3 regions of the Streptomyces sp. NPDC088246 genome follow, and region 3 is predicted to be linked to each of the others. Evidence: riboswitches for the same ligand, from Rfam matches in the RefSeq annotation. Region 3 holds a riboswitch; each other region holds the start of a gene.
The links. A riboswitch is a leader RNA that binds a small molecule or an ion and turns the genes downstream of it on or off. The one in region 3 is predicted to bind cyclic di-AMP.

Region 1: another riboswitch for cyclic di-AMP. It lies ahead of ACIPEK_RS26350 (transglycosylase family protein); the one in region 3 lies ahead of ACIPEK_RS14720 (peptidoglycan DD-metalloendopeptidase family protein).
Region 2: another riboswitch for cyclic di-AMP. It lies ahead of ACIPEK_RS18935 (NlpC/P60 family protein); the one in region 3 lies ahead of ACIPEK_RS14720 (peptidoglycan DD-metalloendopeptidase family protein).

The regions. Positions count from the first base shown of each region.
Region 1 is NZ_JBIURV010000020.1:116,402-122,941, forward strand. Features, by position in the region: gene ACIPEK_RS26345 (transglycosylase family protein) at 1-971, shown strand, start outside; cyclic di-AMP (ydaO/yuaA leader) riboswitch at 1,271-1,442, shown strand; gene ACIPEK_RS26350 (transglycosylase family protein) at 1,446-2,204, shown strand; gene eno (phosphopyruvate hydratase) at 2,589-3,869, shown strand; gene ACIPEK_RS26360 (septum formation initiator family protein) at 3,972-4,442, shown strand; gene ACIPEK_RS26365 (DUF501 domain-containing protein) at 4,502-5,044, shown strand; gene ACIPEK_RS26370 (exopolyphosphatase) at 5,117-6,058, shown strand; gene ACIPEK_RS26375 (NAD(P)/FAD-dependent oxidoreductase) at 6,520-6,540, shown strand, end outside.
Region 2 is NZ_JBIURV010000012.1:171,280-177,819, forward strand. Features, by position in the region: gene ACIPEK_RS18935 (NlpC/P60 family protein) at 1-1,048, opposite strand, end outside; cyclic di-AMP (ydaO/yuaA leader) riboswitch at 1,047-1,212, opposite strand; gene pcrA (DNA helicase PcrA) at 1,471-3,915, shown strand; gene ACIPEK_RS18945 (M23 family metallopeptidase) at 3,965-5,518, opposite strand; gene ACIPEK_RS18950 (esterase/lipase family protein) at 5,768-6,540, opposite strand, start outside.
Region 3 is NZ_JBIURV010000009.1:22,603-29,142, reverse strand. Features, by position in the region: gene ACIPEK_RS14725 (alpha-galactosidase) at 1-1,812, shown strand, start outside; cyclic di-AMP (ydaO/yuaA leader) riboswitch at 2,109-2,263, shown strand; gene ACIPEK_RS14720 (peptidoglycan DD-metalloendopeptidase family protein) at 2,269-3,225, shown strand; gene ACIPEK_RS14715 (SGNH/GDSL hydrolase family protein) at 3,415-4,260, shown strand; gene ACIPEK_RS14710 (STM4011 family radical SAM protein) at 4,309-5,187, opposite strand; gene ACIPEK_RS14705 (STM4012 family radical SAM protein) at 5,196-6,540, opposite strand, start outside.

The DNA of each region.
Region 1 (6,540 bases), on a different contig from region 3:
TGGGCTCCGCGAACGGCAGACACCGTCGCCCTCGTCAGGCACCCGCCATCGTCGTCGCCGCGGGCGTGACCGGATCGGCCATCGCCATCCCGCTGCTCGGCGCGGCCGGTGCGCACGCGGCCGACGCCACGACCTGGGACCGGGTGGCCGAGTGCGAGAGCGGCGGCATGTGGAGCGCCGACCTCGGCAACGGCTTCTACGGCGGTCTGCAGTTCTCGCAGGAGACCTGGAAGGCGTACGGCGGCGAGTCGTACGCCCCGCGTGCCGACCTCGCCAGCCGCGCGCAGCAGATAGCCGTGGCCCAGAAGGTCCTGGATGACAAGGGCCCGCATGCGTGGCCCAGCTGTGCGGTCATCTCCGGCCTCGCGGTGGACGGGACGCTGCCGGGTGTCGACCCGGGGTCCGCGTCCTCGGCCGAGCCGACGCAGGGCGCGGAGCCGGCTGACGGTGCGCCGGCGGCCCCGTCCGATGGCGCCACGCCGTCGGACAGGGCCTCGGGCGGTAAGGGCGGCTCGAAGGACTCGAAGGGCTCGAAGGGCTCGAACGGCGCCGGCAAGTCGGCCGGCAAGGCCAAGGCGTCCGCGAAGCCTTCGGCCACCGCGTCGGCCACTCCGTCCTCCCGGGTGCCCGATTCATCTGACTCGTCCGGATCATCCGATTCGCCCGGCGGTGTCGGTGGCAAGCACCGTGGCGCACCGGCCCCTGAAGGGAGCCGGGACGCGAACGGCGGTGACCGCGAGTCGGGCCGCCATGCCTCCCGCGGCGACGCCGACGCGCGCGACGCGGGCGCTTCGGCCGTCGACGGTACGTACACCGTGCACCCCGGCGACAACCTCTGGGCGATTGCTGACGCACAGAAGGTTCCTGGTGGCTGGCCCGCGCTCTATGAGGCCAACAAGGATGCCGTCGGCTCCGATCCGGACCTCATCCTCCCTGGCCAGAGCCTCGACCTCGACGTGAAGGCCGAGTGAGGGCAGTCTGAAAATCGGCTAAAAGAGCCCCAAAAACAGGGGTAGTTCAGAGACCTATGTCCGCTTATGTGTAAGTGAGACATGGGTCTCTTTGCGTCAACTGGCGTGTCGCGCCCGGGTGACCCTTCCGCACCGCTCCCACCTGCGGAAACGACGGTTCCTCAGATGCAAGTAGGGGAAGATTGTCGGATGTGTCCGTCTTTGAATGTGAGGGTTGCGTATGTTTACGGTCGGAACCGCTCGCACCGCGGGCCCCGTCGACCGTCACGCCGAATCCTGCCGTCGGTCGAAGGGAACAGACGCGTAAAGCGCCGTAGGCAGGAGCGGGGGACCCAGGTAAGCGCCGGGCCCGATCGTCGAAAGACGCATCAGGACCGGCTTGGGGTGAAGTCGCGTGCTAGGACGTGCGACCGGGCAACTCACTTGGCCCGAACCCGACAGCTCACCTCGTAGGCGTCGGTGAGGAGAAGTTCCATGCTGCTTTCCAGCAAGGGCAAGCACCGCCGCCCGTCCAAGGCCGTCCGTATCGCCACGCTCGCCGGTGTCGCCGGTACCGCTGTCGCCGTACCGCTGATGGGCGCGACCGGCGCCTCCGCCGCCTCCGTCGCCACCTGGGACGCCGTCGCCCAGTGCGAGTCCGGTGGCAACTGGTCCATCAACACCGGTAACGGCTACTACGGCGGTCTGCAGTTCTCGCAGTCCAGCTGGGCCGCCGCCGGTGGTACGCAGTACGCCCCCCGTGCCGACCTGGCCACCAAGGCTCAGCAGATCGCCACCGCCGAGAAGCTCCTCGACATGCAGGGTCCGGGTGCCTGGGGCTGCGCCGGTGCCGGCAACCTGACCAACGACGGCGTCGACCCGGGCGTCGACACCGGCTCCTCCTCGAACTCCACCTCCAGCTCCAACGCCACCGCGCAGAAGAGCACTCCGGCCGCGCCGAAGCAGCAGGCCCAGCCGGAGAAGACCGAGCGCACCGAGGCTCCGGCCGCCTCCCGCTCGGACCGCTCCGCCGCCCCGCAGGCCGAGTCGAAGAAGACCGTCACCACCCCGACCGGCGAGAAGGTCAAGAAGGGCGACGGCGAGTACAAGGTCGCCTCCGGCGACTCCCTGAGCAAGATCGCCGCCGACCACAAGGTCAAGGGCGGCTGGCAGCAGCTGTTCGAGCTGAACAAGGACATCGTCAAGGACGCCGACCTGATCTACCCGGGTCAGCAGCTCCACCTGACGAAGTAGTTCAGGCTCACCCCCCCCGAGCACCCCGGCCCGGCGCGCAATCCCCCGTATGCGCCGGGCCGGGGTTTCTGCGTGACGCGTCACCTCTGTCCGACGCGTCACCTCATGTGTGGCGTGTCACTCCTCTATAGAGGGCGCCGTCTGTCGCGTATAGAGGGCGCCCTCTGTCGCGCAGGGGGTGCCGATGACGGGTGATCGTTCAACTGTTGTAGTTACTGACCAGTAAAATTCTGACCGTTTGCCCGGCAATGCGCGCTCTTGGGTCCTTTTTCGTCCCAGGGGACGGGCGGTCGTCCGACTGAGCGGGCCGGGCCGGTTAGGCTCTTGTCGCAAGGCCAGAGTGACCCTGCACAACCAGTGTCATATCCCAGAAGGAGATGCCTCGTGCCGTCCATCGACGTCGTCGTAGCCCGGGAAATCCTCGACTCCCGGGGGAACCCCACGGTCGAGGTCGAGGTTGGCCTCGACGACGGCAGCACGGGTCGTGCTGCCGTGCCGTCCGGCGCCTCCACCGGTGCGTTCGAGGCCATTGAGCTTCGCGACGGCGACCCCAACCGTTACCAGGGCAAGGGCGTCGAGAAGGCCGTCCTCGCCGTGATCGAGCAGATCGGCCCGGAGCTCGTCGGCTACGACGCGACCGAGCAGCGGCTGATCGACCAGGCGATGTTCGACCTGGACGCCACCGAGAACAAGGGCTCGCTCGGCGCCAACGCCATCCTCGGCGTCTCGCTGGCCGTCGCCCACGCCGCCTCCGAGGCCTCGGACCTGCCGCTGTTCCGCTACCTCGGTGGCCCGAACGCGCACCTGCTGCCCGTCCCGATGATGAACATCCTCAACGGTGGGTCGCACGCCGACTCCAACGTGGACATCCAGGAGTTCATGATCGCCCCGATCGGCGCGGAGTCCTTCTCCGAGGCCCTGCGCTGGGGCGCCGAGGTCTACCACACGCTGAAGAAGGTCCTGAAGACCAAGGGTCTTTCGACCGGTCTCGGCGACGAGGGCGGCTTCGCGCCGAACCTGGAGTCGAACCGTGCTGCCCTCGACCTCATCCTCGAGGCCATCAAGGAAGCCGGCTACGCCCCGGGCAAGGACATCGCGCTCGCGCTCGACGTCGCCGCGTCCGAGTTCTACAAGGACGGCAAGTACGAGTTCGAGGGCAAGTCCCGCTCGGCCGCCGAGATGACCGAGTACTACGAGGAGCTCGTCTCCGCGTACCCGCTGGTCTCCATCGAGGACCCGCTGTACGAGGACGACTGGGCCGGCTGGAACGTCATCACCGAGAAGCTCGGCGCCAAGGTGCAGATCGTCGGCGACGACCTGTTCGTCACCAACCCGGAGCGTCTGGCCCGCGGCATCGAGGAGGGCTCGGCCAACGCCCTGCTCGTCAAGGTCAACCAGATCGGTTCGCTGACCGAGACCCTGGACGCCGTCGAGCTGGCCCAGCGCAACGGCTTCAAGTGCATGATGTCCCACCGCTCCGGCGAGACCGAGGACGTCACCATCGCCGACCTCGCCGTCGCGGTGAACTGCGGTCAGATCAAGACCGGCGCCCCGGCCCGCTCGGACCGCGTCGCCAAGTACAACCAGCTGCTGCGCATCGAGGAGATCCTCGACGACGCCGCGGTGTACGCGGGCCGCTCGGCGTTCCCGCGTTTCAAGGGCTGAGCACCGGCCCTTCGAGGGCCGAGGGCCCCGGCCTCCGTCCGTCCCCGCACTCGGTCCCGTACCGTGTGCGGGGACGGACGTGCGTAATGGGGAGGCGGACACATGGCCGCGAAGGACCGGGACCGGTTCTCCACCGCGACCCGGCTGCGGCTGCTCGGCGAGCAGACCGCCGCCCGCGTCTACCGGTCGCAGAGCCGCCGTCAGGCCCGCCGCTCCCGGCTCACCGGCCGGGCGGCCTTCCTCGCCCTCGTCGTCTGCTCCCTGGTGGTCGCGCTCGCGTACCCGATGCGGCAGTACGTGTCGCAGCGGGACGAGATCGCCGACCAGGAGCGTATGGCGCAGGAGGCCGCGGCCCGCACCGAGGAGCTGCGCGACGAGAAGGCGCGCCTCCGGGACGATGCGTACATCAGGCAGCTGGCCCGCAAGCACCTGCACTACCTTTTCCCCGGGGAGACCGGTTACACGGTGATCGACCCCGACGCGGTCAAGGAGCGCAACGGCAGGACGGACGAGTCCGGCCGGCCGTGGCACTCCAATCTCTGGGACGGCGTCGACAGCGCCGACCGCGACTGACTCTCTTCATCCATCTGCAGAACCGCAGTTCGAGCAGCCCGATCAGAACCTAGGCAGGCATGGAAACCCCCCCTCCGCAGACCGAGTCCACCGCGCCCACCGAGGCGGACATCGCCGCGTTCCAGCAGCAGCTGGGCCGACCGCCGCGCGGGCTGCGCGCGATCGCGCACCGCTGCCCGTGCGGCAACCCGGACGTGGTCGAGACGCAGCCCCGGCTGGAGGACGGTACGCCGTTCCCGACGACGTACTACCTGACGTGCCCGCGTGCCGCGTCCGCGATCGGCACGCTGGAGGCGAACGGCGTCATGAAGGAGATGACCGAGCGCCTCGGTACGGACCCCGAGCTGGCCGCCGCGTACCGGGCCGCGCACGAGGACTACATCGCCCGGCGCGATGCCATCGAGGTCCTTGAGGGCTTCCCGAGTGCGGGGGGCATGCCGGACCGGGTGAAGTGCCTGCACGTGCTGGTCGGGCACTCGCTGGCCGCGGGGCCCGGGGTGAACCCGCTCGGCGACGAGGCGATCGCGATGCTGCCGGAGTGGTGGCGCAAGGGGCCGTGCGTGACGCCCTGCCGGTCCGCGGACGCGGGCGACGAGGCCTGACCGTTCCCGGGGGCTCCGCCCCCGGACCCCGCTCCTCGATCGCCGGAGGGGCTTGATCCCACAGGAGCATTCATGACTTGCGTGGCCGCCATCGACTGCGGTACCAACTCCATCCGTCTGCTCGTCGCCGACGCGGACCCGTCCACCGGTGAGCTCGTCGAGCTCGACCGCCGGATGGAGATCGTCCGTCTCGGCCAAGGCGTCGACCGCACCGGCCGGCTCGCGCCCGAGGCCCTGGAGCGGACGTTCTCCGCATGCCGCCGGTACGCGGAGGTGATCAAGGAGCACGGGGCGCAGAAGATACGCTTCGTCGCCACCTCCGCCTCCCGCGACGCGGAGAACAGGGACGAGTTCGTCCGCGGCGTGCTGGACATCCTGGGCGTCGAGCCCGAGGTGATCAGCGGCGACCAGGAGGCGGAGTTCTCCTTCACCGGCGCCACCAAGGAGCTCGCGGGCCGAGATCACCTCGCGAAGCCGTATCTCGTTGTCGACATCGGCGGCGGCTCCACCGAGTTCGTCGTCGGCGACGACCATGTGCGGGCCGCGCGATCCGTGGACATCGGCTGCGTACGGATGACCGAGCGGCACCTCGTGCACGACGGTGTCGTGAGCGATCCGCCGACTCCCGGTCAGATCACCGCGATCCGCGCCGACATCGACGCCGCCCTCGATCTCGCCGAGGAGAGTGTCCCGCTCACCGGGGCCGCCACCCTCGTCGGCCTCGCCGGGACGGTCACCACGGTCGCCGCGATCGCCCTGGGGCTCGACGTGTACGACTCCGAGGCGATCCACCACTCCCGGATCTCCCTCGACCAGGTCCAGGAGATCACCGGACGGCTCGTCACCTCCACCCACGCCGAACGTGCGGCGATCGGTGCGATGCATCCGGGACGGGTCGATGTGATCACCTCGGGAGCGCTGATCCTGCTCGCCGTGATGAAGCGGACCGGGGCCCAGGAGATCGTCGTCAGCGAGCACGACATCCTCGACGGAATCGGCTGGTCGATCGCGTAGGTCTGCTCGTGCGGGGGAGGCGTGCGGCGGGCCTTCCGCAGGGCGGGAGGACGACGCTCATGCGCACTTTGGCCTGCACTTTTGAGCCTTCGTGGGCCACCCGGGGGGTGCCTCGCGAGACACGCCGCAATGAAGTTCGTGAACTTCTTCACAAGGAATTCGGCCCCGTGGGGGGCAGTTCTGGTCCGTATGGGCATCCGGGGCCGCTCGCGGGGTCGTTCCGTGTCGATACGGGACTGTTCCGGACGCGTTGCCGACGTGTGAATCGGGGCGGTGGTTCACCCGGCTCGGAGGCTCAAGGGCCAGCTCACAGGCGGTGAACAACGTTCGCCACCACACCGTGGTTCCCCTCCGGTGCCATGACCTCGGTCACGCGGGCGGCGAAGTGTAGCAGAGGGTGGGCCATACCTTGTGAAGGGGCTCACGAGCATGCCCTCCGAGGGGGGTGGATACTCGATGCCATGAGCACCACGGAGCGTCCC
Region 2 (6,540 bases), on a different contig from region 3:
CGACGTGGCTGATGTCGTCGTAGAAGAAGACGAGGTCGCCCGGCTGCAGATCGGCCGTCGCGATCCGGGTGCCTGTCTTCACCTGGTCCCAGGTGGTGCGCGGGAGGCCGACGCCCGCGGCCTTCCAGGCGGCCTGAGTGAGCCCGGAGCAGTCGTACGAGGACGGGCCCGTCGCGCCCCATGCATACGGCTTGCCGATCTGGGCCGCGGCGAAGGCGAGGGCCTTCTCCGCCTTGGTGGTGGCGCTGCTGCCCGAGCCGGTTCCGGTGCCCGTGCCCGTACCGCTGCCGGATTCCGCCCCCTTCGCTGCTTCCGCGGCCTTGCGGTCCGCCTCCGCCCTGGCGGCGGCCTGCTGCCGCGCCAGCTCCTGTGCCTTGCGCTCGGCCTCCGCCTCCTTCTTGCGCTCCAGCGCCGCGAGCCGCGCCTTTTCCTCGGCGGTCAGCTTCGACAGCATCGCGCGTGCCTCTCCCAGCTTCTTCTGGACGTTCTGCTTACTGGTGCGCAGCGTGGTCTGTGCCGAGGTCAGTGTCTCCAGGCTCCGCACCGCTTCGGCACGCTTCCTCGACGCCTTGGCCTGCTGCGTGCGGAAGTCCGTGACCGCCTTCTGCTGCTGACCGGTCATCCGGCTCATCAGCCGGCTCTGGTCGAAGTACGCCTGCGGGTCGTCGGCCAGGAAGAAGGTGGCGCTCGGTGCGATGGAGCCGGTGCGGTACTGTGCGGCCGCGTAGGCGCCGAGCGTCCTGCGGGCGTCGTTGAGCTTGTCGGCGCGCTTCGCCACGTCCTCCAGCAGGGCGTCGGCCTTGGCGCGCTGGGTGGCGGAGGCTTCCTTCGCCCGGTTGTACTGCTGGGTCGCGGTGCCCGCCTGCCGGTAGAGGTCGTCGACCTTCTTCTGGACGTCCTCGATGCTGGGCTTCGGGGCGGGGGCGGCCGTGGCGCTCTGTGCGGAGAGCAGGGTCACGGACGCCAGTGCCGCCGTGGTGAGCCCCACGGCCGGTGTGGTGGTGCGCACCCGGGTGCGCGGTTTGCGATGTGATGCCAAGGCCGGCATCTCCTTCCGTGGACCGCCTACCGGGTTAGCTGTCGGGTTCGGGCGGAACGGAAGGCTGCCCTACGGTCCGAGTGGGGGACAAGGACCGATTCACCCCGGTGCTGCGTGTGGGTCCCCGGTTCCGAACTCCCGTGAGGGCAGGCCGGATTCGGCGTGGGCGCCCGCTCGGCGTGGTTCGCCTCAGGGGGTACGGGCCGCCCGGTCGGGCACGCTAGCCAACCCGTGGTGCTGCTGTGAAGGTCGATGTTCGATATGCCCGATACGTTTTCGTGACCTTGCTGAAGTGGGGGCGGCAAGGGCCGACGAGGGCCCGTATTCGCTTACGTGGAGTGGGTGACCGCTGCCTTTGTGTGCCCGGCCGTCGGGTCCGGTTCGTCATGCGGCCGTCGTGTGTCGTTGCGGCGGCCTAGACTCGACAAGCGATGAGCAGCCTCTTTGACGACAGCTTCCTGGCCGGCCTCCAGCACTCGGAGGAAGAGCCCCCGCCGCCCCCCGAGGACTCCGCACCCGAAGCGGTGCCGGAGGACCTCTTCGCGGGCGTATTCGACGGGCCCCCGCCGCCCAGGGACGCGTACTACCGCGACGGCGCGCACCGCCCCGTCATCGACTCCGCAGCGCTCCTCGACGGGCTGAACACCGAGCAGCGCGCCGCCGTGGTCCACGCGGGCTCCCCGCTGCTCATCGTCGCCGGGGCGGGCTCCGGAAAGACCCGGGTGCTGACCCACCGGATCGCCCACCTCCTCGCCGAGCGCGGGGTGCACCCCGGCCAGATCCTGGCGATCACCTTCACCAACAAGGCCGCGGGCGAGATGAAGGAGCGCGTCGAGCAGCTCGTCGGACCGCGCGCCAACGCCATGTGGGTCATGACCTTCCACAGCGCGTGCGTACGCATCCTGCGCCGTGAGTCGAAGAAGCTCGGCTTCACCTCGTCGTTCTCGATCTACGACGCCGCCGACTCCAAGCGGCTGATGGCTCTCGTCTGCCGCGACCTCGAGCTCGACCCGAAGCGCTTCCCGCCGAAGTCGTTCACGGCCAAGGTCTCCAACCTGAAGAACGAGCTGATCGACGAGGAGACCTTCGCCGGGCAGGCCGCGGACGGCTTCGAGAAGACCCTCGCCCAGGCCTACGCGATGTACCAGTCCCGGCTGCGCGAGGCCAACGCGCTGGACTTCGACGACATCATCATGACGACGGTCCATCTGCTCCAGGCGTTCCCCGATGTCGCCGAGCACTACCGCCGCCGCTTCCGGCACGTCCTTGTCGACGAGTACCAGGACACCAACCACGCCCAGTACACCCTCGTGCGCGAACTCGTCGGCCCGGCCGGCGAGGGTGACGCCCCCGCCGAGTTGTGCGTCGTCGGTGACGCGGACCAGTCGATCTACGCCTTCCGTGGCGCGACCATCCGCAACATCCTCCAGTTCGAGGAGGACTACCCGAACGCGACCACGATCCTCCTGGAGCAGAACTACCGCTCCACGCAGACGATCCTGTCCGCTGCCAACGCGGTCATCGAGCGCAACGAGAGCCGCCGCCCCAAGAACCTCTGGACGAACGCCGGCACAGGCGCCCGGATCACCGGCTACGTCGCCGACACCGAGCACGACGAGGCGCAGTTCGTCGCCGACGAGATCGACCGGCTGACCGACGCGGGCGACGCCAAGGCGGGCGACGTCGCGATCTTCTACCGTACGAACGCGCAGTCCCGTGTCTTCGAAGAGATCTTCATCCGCGTCGGACTGCCCTACAAGGTCGTCGGCGGCGTGCGCTTCTACGAGCGCAAGGAGGTCCGGGACGTCCTGGCCTACCTCCGGGTCCTCGCCAACCCCGAGGACACCGTCCCGCTGCGCCGCATCCTCAATGTTCCCAAGCGCGGCATCGGCGACCGTGCCGAGGCGATGATCGACGCGCTCTCCATGCGCGAGAAGATCACCTTCCCGCAGGCGCTGCGCCGGGTCGACGAGGCGTACGGCATGGCGGCCCGGTCGGCAAACGCCGTCAAGCGGTTCAACACGCTGATGGAGGAGCTGCGCACGATCGTCGAGTCCGGCGCGGGCCCGGCGGTGGTTCTGGAGGCAGTGCTGGAGCGCACCGGCTACCTCGCCGAGCTCCAGGCATCCACCGACCCGCAGGACGAGACCCGCATCGAGAACCTTCAGGAACTCGCCGCCGTCGCCCTCGAATTCGAGCAGGAGCGGGGTGAGTCCGGCGAGGAGGGCACGGGCACACTCGCCGAGTTCCTGGAGAAGGTCGCGCTCGTCGCCGACTCCGACCAGATCCCCGACGAGGACGAGGACGGCTCCGGCGTCATCACGCTGATGACGCTGCACACCGCGAAGGGCCTCGAATTCCCGGTGGTCTTCCTGACCGGCATGGAGGACGGCGTCTTCCCGCACATGCGCGCGCTGGGACAGGTGAAGGAGCTGGAGGAGGAGCGGCGGCTCGCGTACGTCGGGATCACCCGGGCCCGCGAGCGGCTCTATCTGACCCGGGCGGCGATGCGCAGCGCGTGGGGGCAGCCCTCGTACAACCCGCCGTCGCGATTCCTGGAGGAGATCCCGGACCAGCACCTGGAGTGGAAGCGGACAGGGCCGATGGCGGCCCCGGCCGGACCGACGTCGGGGATCACGTCGTCGCTGTCCTCGTCGCGGGCCCGGTCGGGCCCCTCGGGCTTCGCGACCCGGCGCACCTCGGACAAGCCGACGGTCACGCTGGTGGTCGGGGACCGGGTCACGCACGACCAGTTCGGGCTCGGCACGGTCACGGCGGTCGAGGGTGTCGGCGACCAGGCGAAGGCGACGGTCGACTTCGGGGACGAGCGGCCGAAGAAGCTGCTGCTGCGGTACGCGCCGGTCGAGAAGCTGTAGTGCGGTAGCCGGGTGGGCGGCCGGGCAGTTGCACCGGCCGCCGGGTGGCTCAGGTCGGGTCGAGGCCGTGGCTGCGGAGCCAGGGCAGCGGGTTTATTGCCGCTCCGCCCCCGGGCCGTACCTCGAAGTGCAGGTGCGGGCCGGTGGAGTTCCCCGAATCCCCGGAGTACGCGATCACATCGCCGGCCTTCACCGGGCCGGAGCGGATCCTGGTGCTGCTGAGGTGGCAGTACCAGGTCTCGGTGCCGTCGGCCATGGTGACGATGGCCATGTTCCCGTAGGCGCTGTTCAGCTGGGTGCGTACGGTGCCGTCGGTCGCGGCCATCACGGGCGTGCCGTACGAGACGGGGAAGTCGATGCCCGTGTGCACGGACATCCAGTTGACGCCCGCCTGGCCGAAGTACGCGCTGAGGCCGTGCCGCGCGACCGGCAGGAGGAATTTGGGGCGCAGCGCCTCCTTGCGGGCGGCCTCTTCCTCGCGCTTCTTCTTCTCGGCGGCCTGCCGCTCCCTCAGGTCGATGCGTTCCTGGGTGCGGCTGGCGCGGTCGGCGAAGTTCTCCGCGTCGGCGCTGAGGTTGGCGAGCTGGGTGTCCAGCTTGTTGTTGGCGGCGACCGGCTTGACGGAGCCGGGGTCGGCGGCCGCCATTGTGGTGTTGTTGTCCTTCTTGTCCTCGTCGCCCAGTCCGCTGACGGAAGCCGCGGCGATACCGGCCACGCTCATCACGCAGGCGGAGGGAATGGCGACGGTGAGGAGCGCGGAACGCTTTGCGGGGGAACGCCGCCGACTGCGACTGCCGCCGCCACCGCTGCGGGTGGCGGGGCGTCCGATGGGGCGGTGGGTGTCTGGCGCGGCGTCGGCCGTGTCGTCGGCGGCGGCTTCGCGCACGTCGGTGTCGAAGTCGGCCTCCGCCCCCGTCTCCGTCTTCGCCCCCGTCTCCGGGAGGCTGAACTCGGCGGTGCGCTGGGGCTCGTAGGGGTCGAAGGAGCCCTGGTCGGCATAGGGATCGTACGACTGGTGCGCCTCGTGCGCCTCTTGTGCTTCGTATGCCTCGTGTGTCGCCGGAGCCTCGTGCAACATCTGCGCGGTTTGCGCGGTCTGCTGTTCCTGCTCGGGCGTGGCGCCGGTGTTCCAGGCGGTGGCGTCGTACGCGCCGGTGTCGTGCGCGGCCGTGTCGGTCGTCGCCCACTGGCCGGTCTGGTGCCAGCCGTTGGTGTCCCACTGGCCCGTGGTGTCCGGGGCGCCGCCCTGGGCCGGAATTTCGGCGAAGGTGGCGGTAGCGGCGTCGGCCGTGGCCGCTGCCGTGCCGTAGTCGGCTCCGGGCGTCCAGGTGGCTGTGGTGTCGTACGTGGGGCCTGCGGCGTACTGCTGGGACTCCGCTGCGTACGGGGCGTAGGCGTCGTACGAGGTGGTGGGGTGTGCACCCGTGTCCCACTGCGTGGAGTCGTACTGGCCGCTGTACCCGGCATGGCCGGTCTCGTAGCCGCTGCCGTACGTGCCGTCGTAGCTGCCGGGAAGGGAGCCGAAGAGCGGGTCGCTGTCGAAGCTGCCGGTGGCCTGGCTGTCGTATCCGGCGTACCCGGCGTGGGGGTGCTGGTCGTTCACCAACTTCTCTCTCGCCTCGGCAGCAGGACCTGTGGTCTGGGGTCCGACGGAGGGATCCCAGGGGGAGCAGTGGGCGCGACTGTACCCGGCGGTACGTGACGTCGACAATCTTCGGCAGGCTCGGGCGGCTCAGGAAACGGGCAATCGGCCGTCTTTCGACGGGCTGTCCACACAGCCTTGGCTCTATGTTCGAAACGCGTTCTATTTTTGGGCCCTCCGGCGGGGTGCGGTGAGGCCGGGCCGGTCCGGTCAAGCCACCGAAGCGGCCCCTGCTGCTCCTGTTGGTCCTGTTGTTCCTGTGGTTCCTGTGGTTCCTGTGGATTCGATCACCGATTGGCGGGATTCCAGCGCCTGCCGGACCGCGGCGGCGACGGTGGGGTGCACCGGGAGCGCGAGATGGCCGATGCCGCTGACGCGTACGTTCAACGCGTCGAGATCCGGATGGTCGATACAGGCCGCCTCGGCCGGGACGATCACCCGGTCCAGCTCGCTCCAGAAGCTCACGAACCGGGTGCGGCAGCCGGGCGCCGGCCTGCGCAGTTCCTCGATCGGCGCGGAGCCTGTACGCATCTGGCGCACGATGGGGTGAGCGCTGGCCAGTGGGGCGACGGACGTGCCCCCGTGCGGTGTGCCGAGGGTGACCAGGGTGCGCACCCGCTGGTCACCGCCCAGCCGCTGTACGTAATAACGGGCGATCAGGCCGCCGAGGCTGTGCCCGACGATGTCTACCCGGTGGTGTCCGGTGCGGGCGCAGATCTCCTCGACGTGCCGCCCGAGCAGCTCGGCCGCCGTACGGATGTCGCAGGTCAGCGGCGAGTAGTTGAGTGACTCCAGATGGCGCCGGCCGTGCCGGGCGAGGGAGCGGCGGAGCAGGACGAAGACCGAGCGGTTGTCGATGAAGCCGTGCAGGAGCACGACGGGCGGCGGCTCGCCGCCCTCGGCGGGGAGGGCGGAGGTCCCGGCCGGGGCGGTGGGGGGTGTGGTGGTCGGTTCCGCCGGGCGCTGCGGGGGCCGTCGCTCCC
Region 3 (6,540 bases):
GCCGACGCCACGGTGGACGGAGACGAACTCCGTATCGGATTCACCGACTCGGTGCACCGGCTCGTCCTCACCCTGCACTACCGGATGCGGGACGACTCCGATGTGATCGAGCGCTGGGCCAACGTCGCCCACGCCGGGCCGGACGGTCCGCCGCTGGAACTGCTGCGCGCCGACGCGGCAGCCTGGGTGCTGCCCGCCCGCGACGGCTGGCGGCTGAGCCGGCTGCACGGACGCTGGGCGGCGGAGTCGCAGCTTGCACGGGCGGAGCTGACGTACGGCGAGAGTGTCATCTCCAGCAGGCGCGGCCACACCGGGCACCAGTACCTGCCGTGGGTCGCACTCGACGCCGACGGTGCGGCAACCGAGGAGAGCGGCGAGGTGTACGGCTGCGCGCTCGGCTGGTCCGGGTCGTGGCGGATTTCCGTACAGCAGCTCCCCGATGGGCTCGTACAGATCACCGGCGGCGCCGGCTACGACGACTCGGGGTTGCTGCTGCTCGCGCCGGGCGAGTCGTACACCACCCCCGTCTTCGCCGGCCTGTGGAGTGCGGAGGGGTTCGGCGGGGCGAGCCGGGCCTGGCACGCCTGGCAGCTGGCCCATGTGATCCCGGACGCACAGAGCCTGCGGCCGGTGCTCTACAACTCCTGGGAGGCGACCGGCTTCGACATCTCGCAGGAGCAGCAGCGCGCCCTCGCCGAGCGCGCCGCCGTGATGGGCGTCGAGCTGTTCGTCGTGGACGACGCGTGGTTCGGGCAGCGCACCAGCGACCGGGCCGGGCTCGGCGACTGGACGCCGAATCCCGACCGCTTTCCCGGCGGACTGAAGCCGCTCGCCGACCAAGTGCACGGACTCGGCATGCAGTTCGGTATCTGGGTCGAGCCGGAAATGGTCAATGCCGACAGCGATCTCTATCGCGCACACCCCGACTGGGTGCAGCATTTTCCCGGGCGGGCGCGGACTGAGTTCCGCAATCAACTGGTGCTCAATCTGGCCCGCACCGATGTGCAGGACTATCTGTGGGAGCAACTGGACACGCTGCTCTCCAGTACGCCCGTCGACTATGTGAAATGGGACTTCAACCGCAGCTTCACCGATGCGGGCTGGCCGGGTGAGGAGTATCAGCAGAAGCTCTGGGTCGAGCATGTGGACGCCCTGTACGCGCTGATCGACCGGCTCCGGGCCGCGCACCCCTCCGTCGCCTTCGAGTCCTGCTCGGGCGGCGGTGGCCGGATCGACCTGGGGATTCTGTCCCGTACGGACCAGGTGTGGACCTCGGACAACACCGACCCGCTCGACCGCCTCACCATCCAGGAGGGCTTCGGTCAGATCCATCCGGCCCGGGTGATGGCCGCCTGGGTCACCGACAGCCCGAATGTCCAGCTCAACGACAGGGTCAGCTCGCTGCGGTTCCGTTTCGTGAGCGCGATGGCCGGTGTGCTCGGGGTCGGTGGGGACCTCGCCGACTGGAGCGAGGACGAGCTGGCCGAGGCGCGGACCTGGGTGGATCTCTACAAGGAGATCCGGCCGGTGGTGCAGCACGGCGCGCTGTACCGGCTGCGCGCCCCGCGCGACGGACTCAGCGCGGTCCAGTACGTCCACGGGGACGAGACCGTGGTCCTGATGTGGCTGGAGGCGCAGAGGTACGGGGAGCGGCCCCCGGCCCTGCGGTTGCGCGGGATCGACCCCGCAGCGACGTATACCTGCCTGGACACGGGGGCGGTGCACCACGGTTCGGTACTGCTGCATCAGGGGCTGCACACCGGGCTTCGGGGGGATCTCGATGCGAGGGTGCTGAGGCTCCGACGCGAATGATGAGCGCGACGTGTCCGTAATAGGTGCATTTAACTCAATATGCCCCGCTTATATGGGAGATGGTCGCCTTCTCGTGAGCGGAATCATATCCGTGACGGTGTGTGCTGGCGGGGCAGTCGGGTATTCCGTGCGCGGCACGGAAAGGCAAGATCCTTAATCCACGGAGTGTGACCGGAATTCCGCGCCGATTTCCGAGCGCGGATTCCGGTGCGGAACCAGTGGCTTGTTATCGCTGTCCCGACTCGCTTACGGTCACCGTCAATCCGGACGGACCGCCTAATCCTGCCGCCGCCCGGAATTCGCACCCACTCATCGCGTGGCAGGAGCGGGGGAACCAGGTAGGCCGCCGATCGGAGAAATCCGGCCGGCTAGGGGTGAAGTCGCGCTCGGCGCGGCCGGGCATCTCCAGCCCGAACCCGACAGCTCACCTCGCAGGCGCCGGAGAGGAAGCACGTCATGCCCATATCGGGTAAGCATCGTCGTACGAAGTCCAGCGCCATCGCCCGTGGCATCGCCGCCGCAGGCGCCGGTGGCGCCGTCATCGCACTGCCGCTGCTCGGCGCCACCGGTGCCCAGGCCGCGCCGCAGTCGGCCCCGACCGCCGTGCCGCAGTCGGCCTCCGCCGCCACGCACGCCGCCCCGGCCAAGCCGGTCGCGCAGAAGCAGGCCGCCACCACGACGTACTCCGTCGTCTCCGGCGACTACCTGTCGAAGATCGCCACCGAGCACAAGGTCAAGGGCGGCTGGCAGAAGCTTTACCAGGACAACCGCAAGGTTGTCGGTGAAGACCCCAGCCTGATCCTCCCGGGCATGAAGCTGACGCTCGGCGGCAAGGCGTCGGGTGACGCCGCGTCCACCGGCGCCGGCGCCGGTGCGGCCCTCCCGTCGAAGGCCCCCTCGGTGCCCTCGTCGATCGTGGAGAAGTCCGCCCCGGCCAAGTCCGCCCCGGTCAAGGTCTCGACGGTCACGGAGTCCAAGACCTCCGCCCCGGCCGGACAGAGCAACAGCTCCGGCTACAGCCACCCGGTCCCCGGCAACCACACCACCGGATACCGCGCCTCCGGCTCCAACTGGTCCAGCGGCAGCCACACCGGCATCGACTTCCCCGTCTTCACCGGCACCAGCGTGAAGGCCATCACCTCCGGCACCGTCGTCACCGCCGGCTGGGGCGGTGCCTACGGCAACCAGGTCGTCGTCAAGCACGCCGACGGCCACTACTCGCAGTACGGTCACCTGTCCTCGATCTCCGTCTCCGCGGGTCAGGCCGTGAGCACCGGTCAGCAGGTCGGCCTCTCCGGCGCCACCGGCAACGCCACCGGCCCGCACCTGCACTTCGAGGTCCGCACGGGCCCGGCGTACGGCTCGGACATCGACCCGATCGCCTACCTGGCTTCGCACGGCATCTACGTCTGAGCCGAACGGCCGGGCAGTTGAGCAACAAAGCATGAACTGAGCAACACAGAAGGGGCGGTGCGCGGCGGCGCACCGCCCCTTCTGCTTATTCCCCCTTTACCAAAACCTGACCGGGTGGTCTATCTCACCACCCGTCAACCCCTTAATACGGTCGCGTAGGTCACATTCGGCGGTGCAGGATAAGCGTTTGTGGCAGACGATTCGAGAAAAAATCAACGTGGCGTCATCAACCGACATGGCGTCATCGGGTCGTACGCAGCGATTGGCGACAGCTTCACCGAGGGAGTCGGCGACCCCGGCCCGGACGGAACCTTCGTCGGCTGGGCGGACCGTTTCGCGGTACTTCTCGCGGACCAGCTCCCGGACTCCGATGCGGGGACGAGCACCGAAGGCTCCACTCACGGGAATTTCAGGTACGCCAATCTCGCCGTACGTGGACGCCTCCTCGACCAGATCGTCGAGGAGCAGGTGCCGCGCGCCAAGGAGCTCGCACCCGACCTGGTGAGCTTCTGCGCGGGCGGCAACGACATCATCAGGCCCGGCACCGACCCCGACGACGTGGCCGAGCGCTTCGAGCGCGCGGTCGCCGAGCTGACCGAATCGGTCGGCACCGTCCTGGTCACCACCGGCTTCGACACCCGAGGCGTTCCCGTGCTGCGCCATCTGCGCGGCAAGATCGCCACCTACACCGCCCATGTGCGGTCCATCGCCGACCGCTACGACTGCCCGGTCCTCGACCTGTGGTCGCTGCGGTCCGTCCAGGACAGGCGCGCCTGGGACGGCGACCGGCTCCATCTGTCGCCCGAAGGACACACCAGGGTCGCGCTGCGCGCCGCCCAGGTCCTCGGCATCGATGTGCCGGCCGACCCCGACCAGGAATGGCCCCCGCAGGCACAGCGCGGCACGCTCGAAGTACGGCGCGACGACATCCACTGGGCGCGCGAGTACCTGGTCCCGTGGATCGGCCGGCGGCTGCGCGGCGAGTCCTCCGGCGACCATGTCGAGGCGAAGCGGCCGGATCTCCTGCCGCTCTAGGCGGCGTCCGGCACCGCAGCGCCCTCGCTCGCCGGACGGGCCGGAGGTTCAGGCCGGTCCGGCGAGCGGCGACAACGGGGACGCCGGTATCCGTTCCAGCACACCGCCCGCGAAGACGTCGTACAGCGGCAGCGTCTCCAGATGCACATAGCCGATGTGACAGTCGCAGACAGCCAGCGGACAGGCCCGCGGGCCGAGAGAGCGCCGGTAGCTCCCGTCGTAGAGATTGCCGAGCTCCGCCGGGACGAAATGGCAGCGCCGCACCGTGCCGTCGCCGTCCACCGAGATGACCGACTCGCCCGTCCGGCACGGCAGCCCGGCCGACCGGTGCGGATGCCGGCTGTACGGGAAGAGCGGGTCGAGGCCCGTCCACCGATCCGCTTCCTCGTCCGTATAGGTGTGCCCCTCCGCGGCGTTCACCCAGAGATAGACCTCGTCCGGCAGGGCGGTCCGCAACCGCCGCGCCTCGGCGAGATGGTCGTCGAGGCCGACGACACCGACGCTGTGGCGGATGCCGAGCGCGGTCAGCTCCCGGCACTTGGTGAGGAACCGCTCGTACGGCGTCTGCCCCGGGTGGTACGTGCACCAGAGCGCGATCTTCTCGCGTCCGGCGTCACCTGCCTCGGCCAGCCACCCCGTGCGGGTGCTGAGATTGGTCTGGATCGCGACCCGGCCGATGTGCGGCAACTGCGCCAGCTCGACCAGCGCACGCCGGTACCAGGAGCGGACCAGACCCTCGCCCCACGGGGTGAACAGGACCGAGATCCGGTCGCCGGTCTGCGCCGCGGCCCACGCCGTGAACCGCTCCAGCGCGGCGCGGTCGGCGCGCAGCTGCTCCCGGCTGTCGCGCCGCTTGGCGAACGGGCAGTACGGGCAGTCGTAGTCGCAGGACGCGAGCGGACCGCGGTAGAGAATGGTCAGGTCCATGGGCGCGCTCACTTCAGTTCGTACGCGGCCATCGCGGCCCGTACGCCGGGGGAGAAGAGCTCGGGGCCCAGCGCGTCGGAGTGGGCCAGGCCCTCGGGGGAGAGCCGCAGCGGGCCGGACGCCCCGGCCGTCGCGTCGAGCCAGCCGCGCTCCTCGAACCGGGCCAGTTCAGAGGGGAAGTCGTCGGCCGGAAAGGTGCCGAACCGCTTCCGGTAGTCGGCCGGTTGCAGCCCCTCGGCCTGGAGGACGGACTGCAGGAGGTGGCGGCGGCGCGCCTCGTCGCCGTCGACGTACCGTCCGACCTCGGCGCGCGAGAAGTCCTCGGTCGCGGTGTAGCCGTCGATGATCGCCCGCACCTCACGCATCTTCACGGCGTAGTCGAAGGAGTAGTGCAGCTTCGAGGTGTACGAACGGGCGCCGCACCCCAGCCCGATCATGCCGTCGGTCTGGCAGGCGTAGTCGTCGGGGCCGTCCGTCCGCGGGGCGTCGGCGCGGCGGAACATCCGCATGGACACCTGCTCGTAGCCGTGGGCGAGGAGATGGTCGCGGCCCGTGCGGTACAGCCGCAGCCGCCGTTCGTCCCAGGCGGCGTCCGCGGCTGCTTCGCCGTCGGCGCCGAGCCGCCCGAGACCGGTCAGCGGGCGGACATACAGCGGATAGAGATACAGCTCCTCCGGCTGCCGGCCGAGCGCCGCGTCCAGTGAGGTGCGCCAGCTGTCCTCGGTCTGCCCGTCGATGCCGTAGATCAGGTCGATGTTCAGGATCGGGATGCGGGCATCACGTATCCGGTCCAGCGCCGCCTCCACATCCGCGCGGCGCTGCGGTCGCACAGCGGCACGCGCCTCGGCTTCGACGAAGCTCTGCACGCCGATGCTGATCCTCGTCGTCCCGCGGTCGGCGAGGACGGCCAGCCGGTCGGCCGTCGCGGTCGACGGAGACGTCTCGACCGACAGCGGGACGGACCGCAGATCGGCGCCCATCCGCTTCTCCGCGATGTCGCAGAGCCGCTCCAGCTCCGCCGCGGTCAGGAACGTGGGAGTGCCTCCGCCGAACGCCGCCGCTGCGAAACGCACCGGCTCGGCGTCTCCCAGCGCGTCGCGGACGGCGGTGGCCTGCCGGTCCAGAGCATCGAGATACCGGGTCGTCAGCTCGTCGGGAGCGCCGATCCGGGTGAAGAGATTGCAGAAGCCGCAGCGGACCTCGCAGAACGGTATGTGGAGATAGAGCGAGAGCGCGTCCTTGCGCTCTCCCGCCCACAGCTCGCGCAACGCCGGCCGGTCGGTCAGAGGGCGATAGGCGGTCTTGTGCGGATAGGCGTAGACATAGCTCTGGTACGGGCGGGTGGTCTGTGCG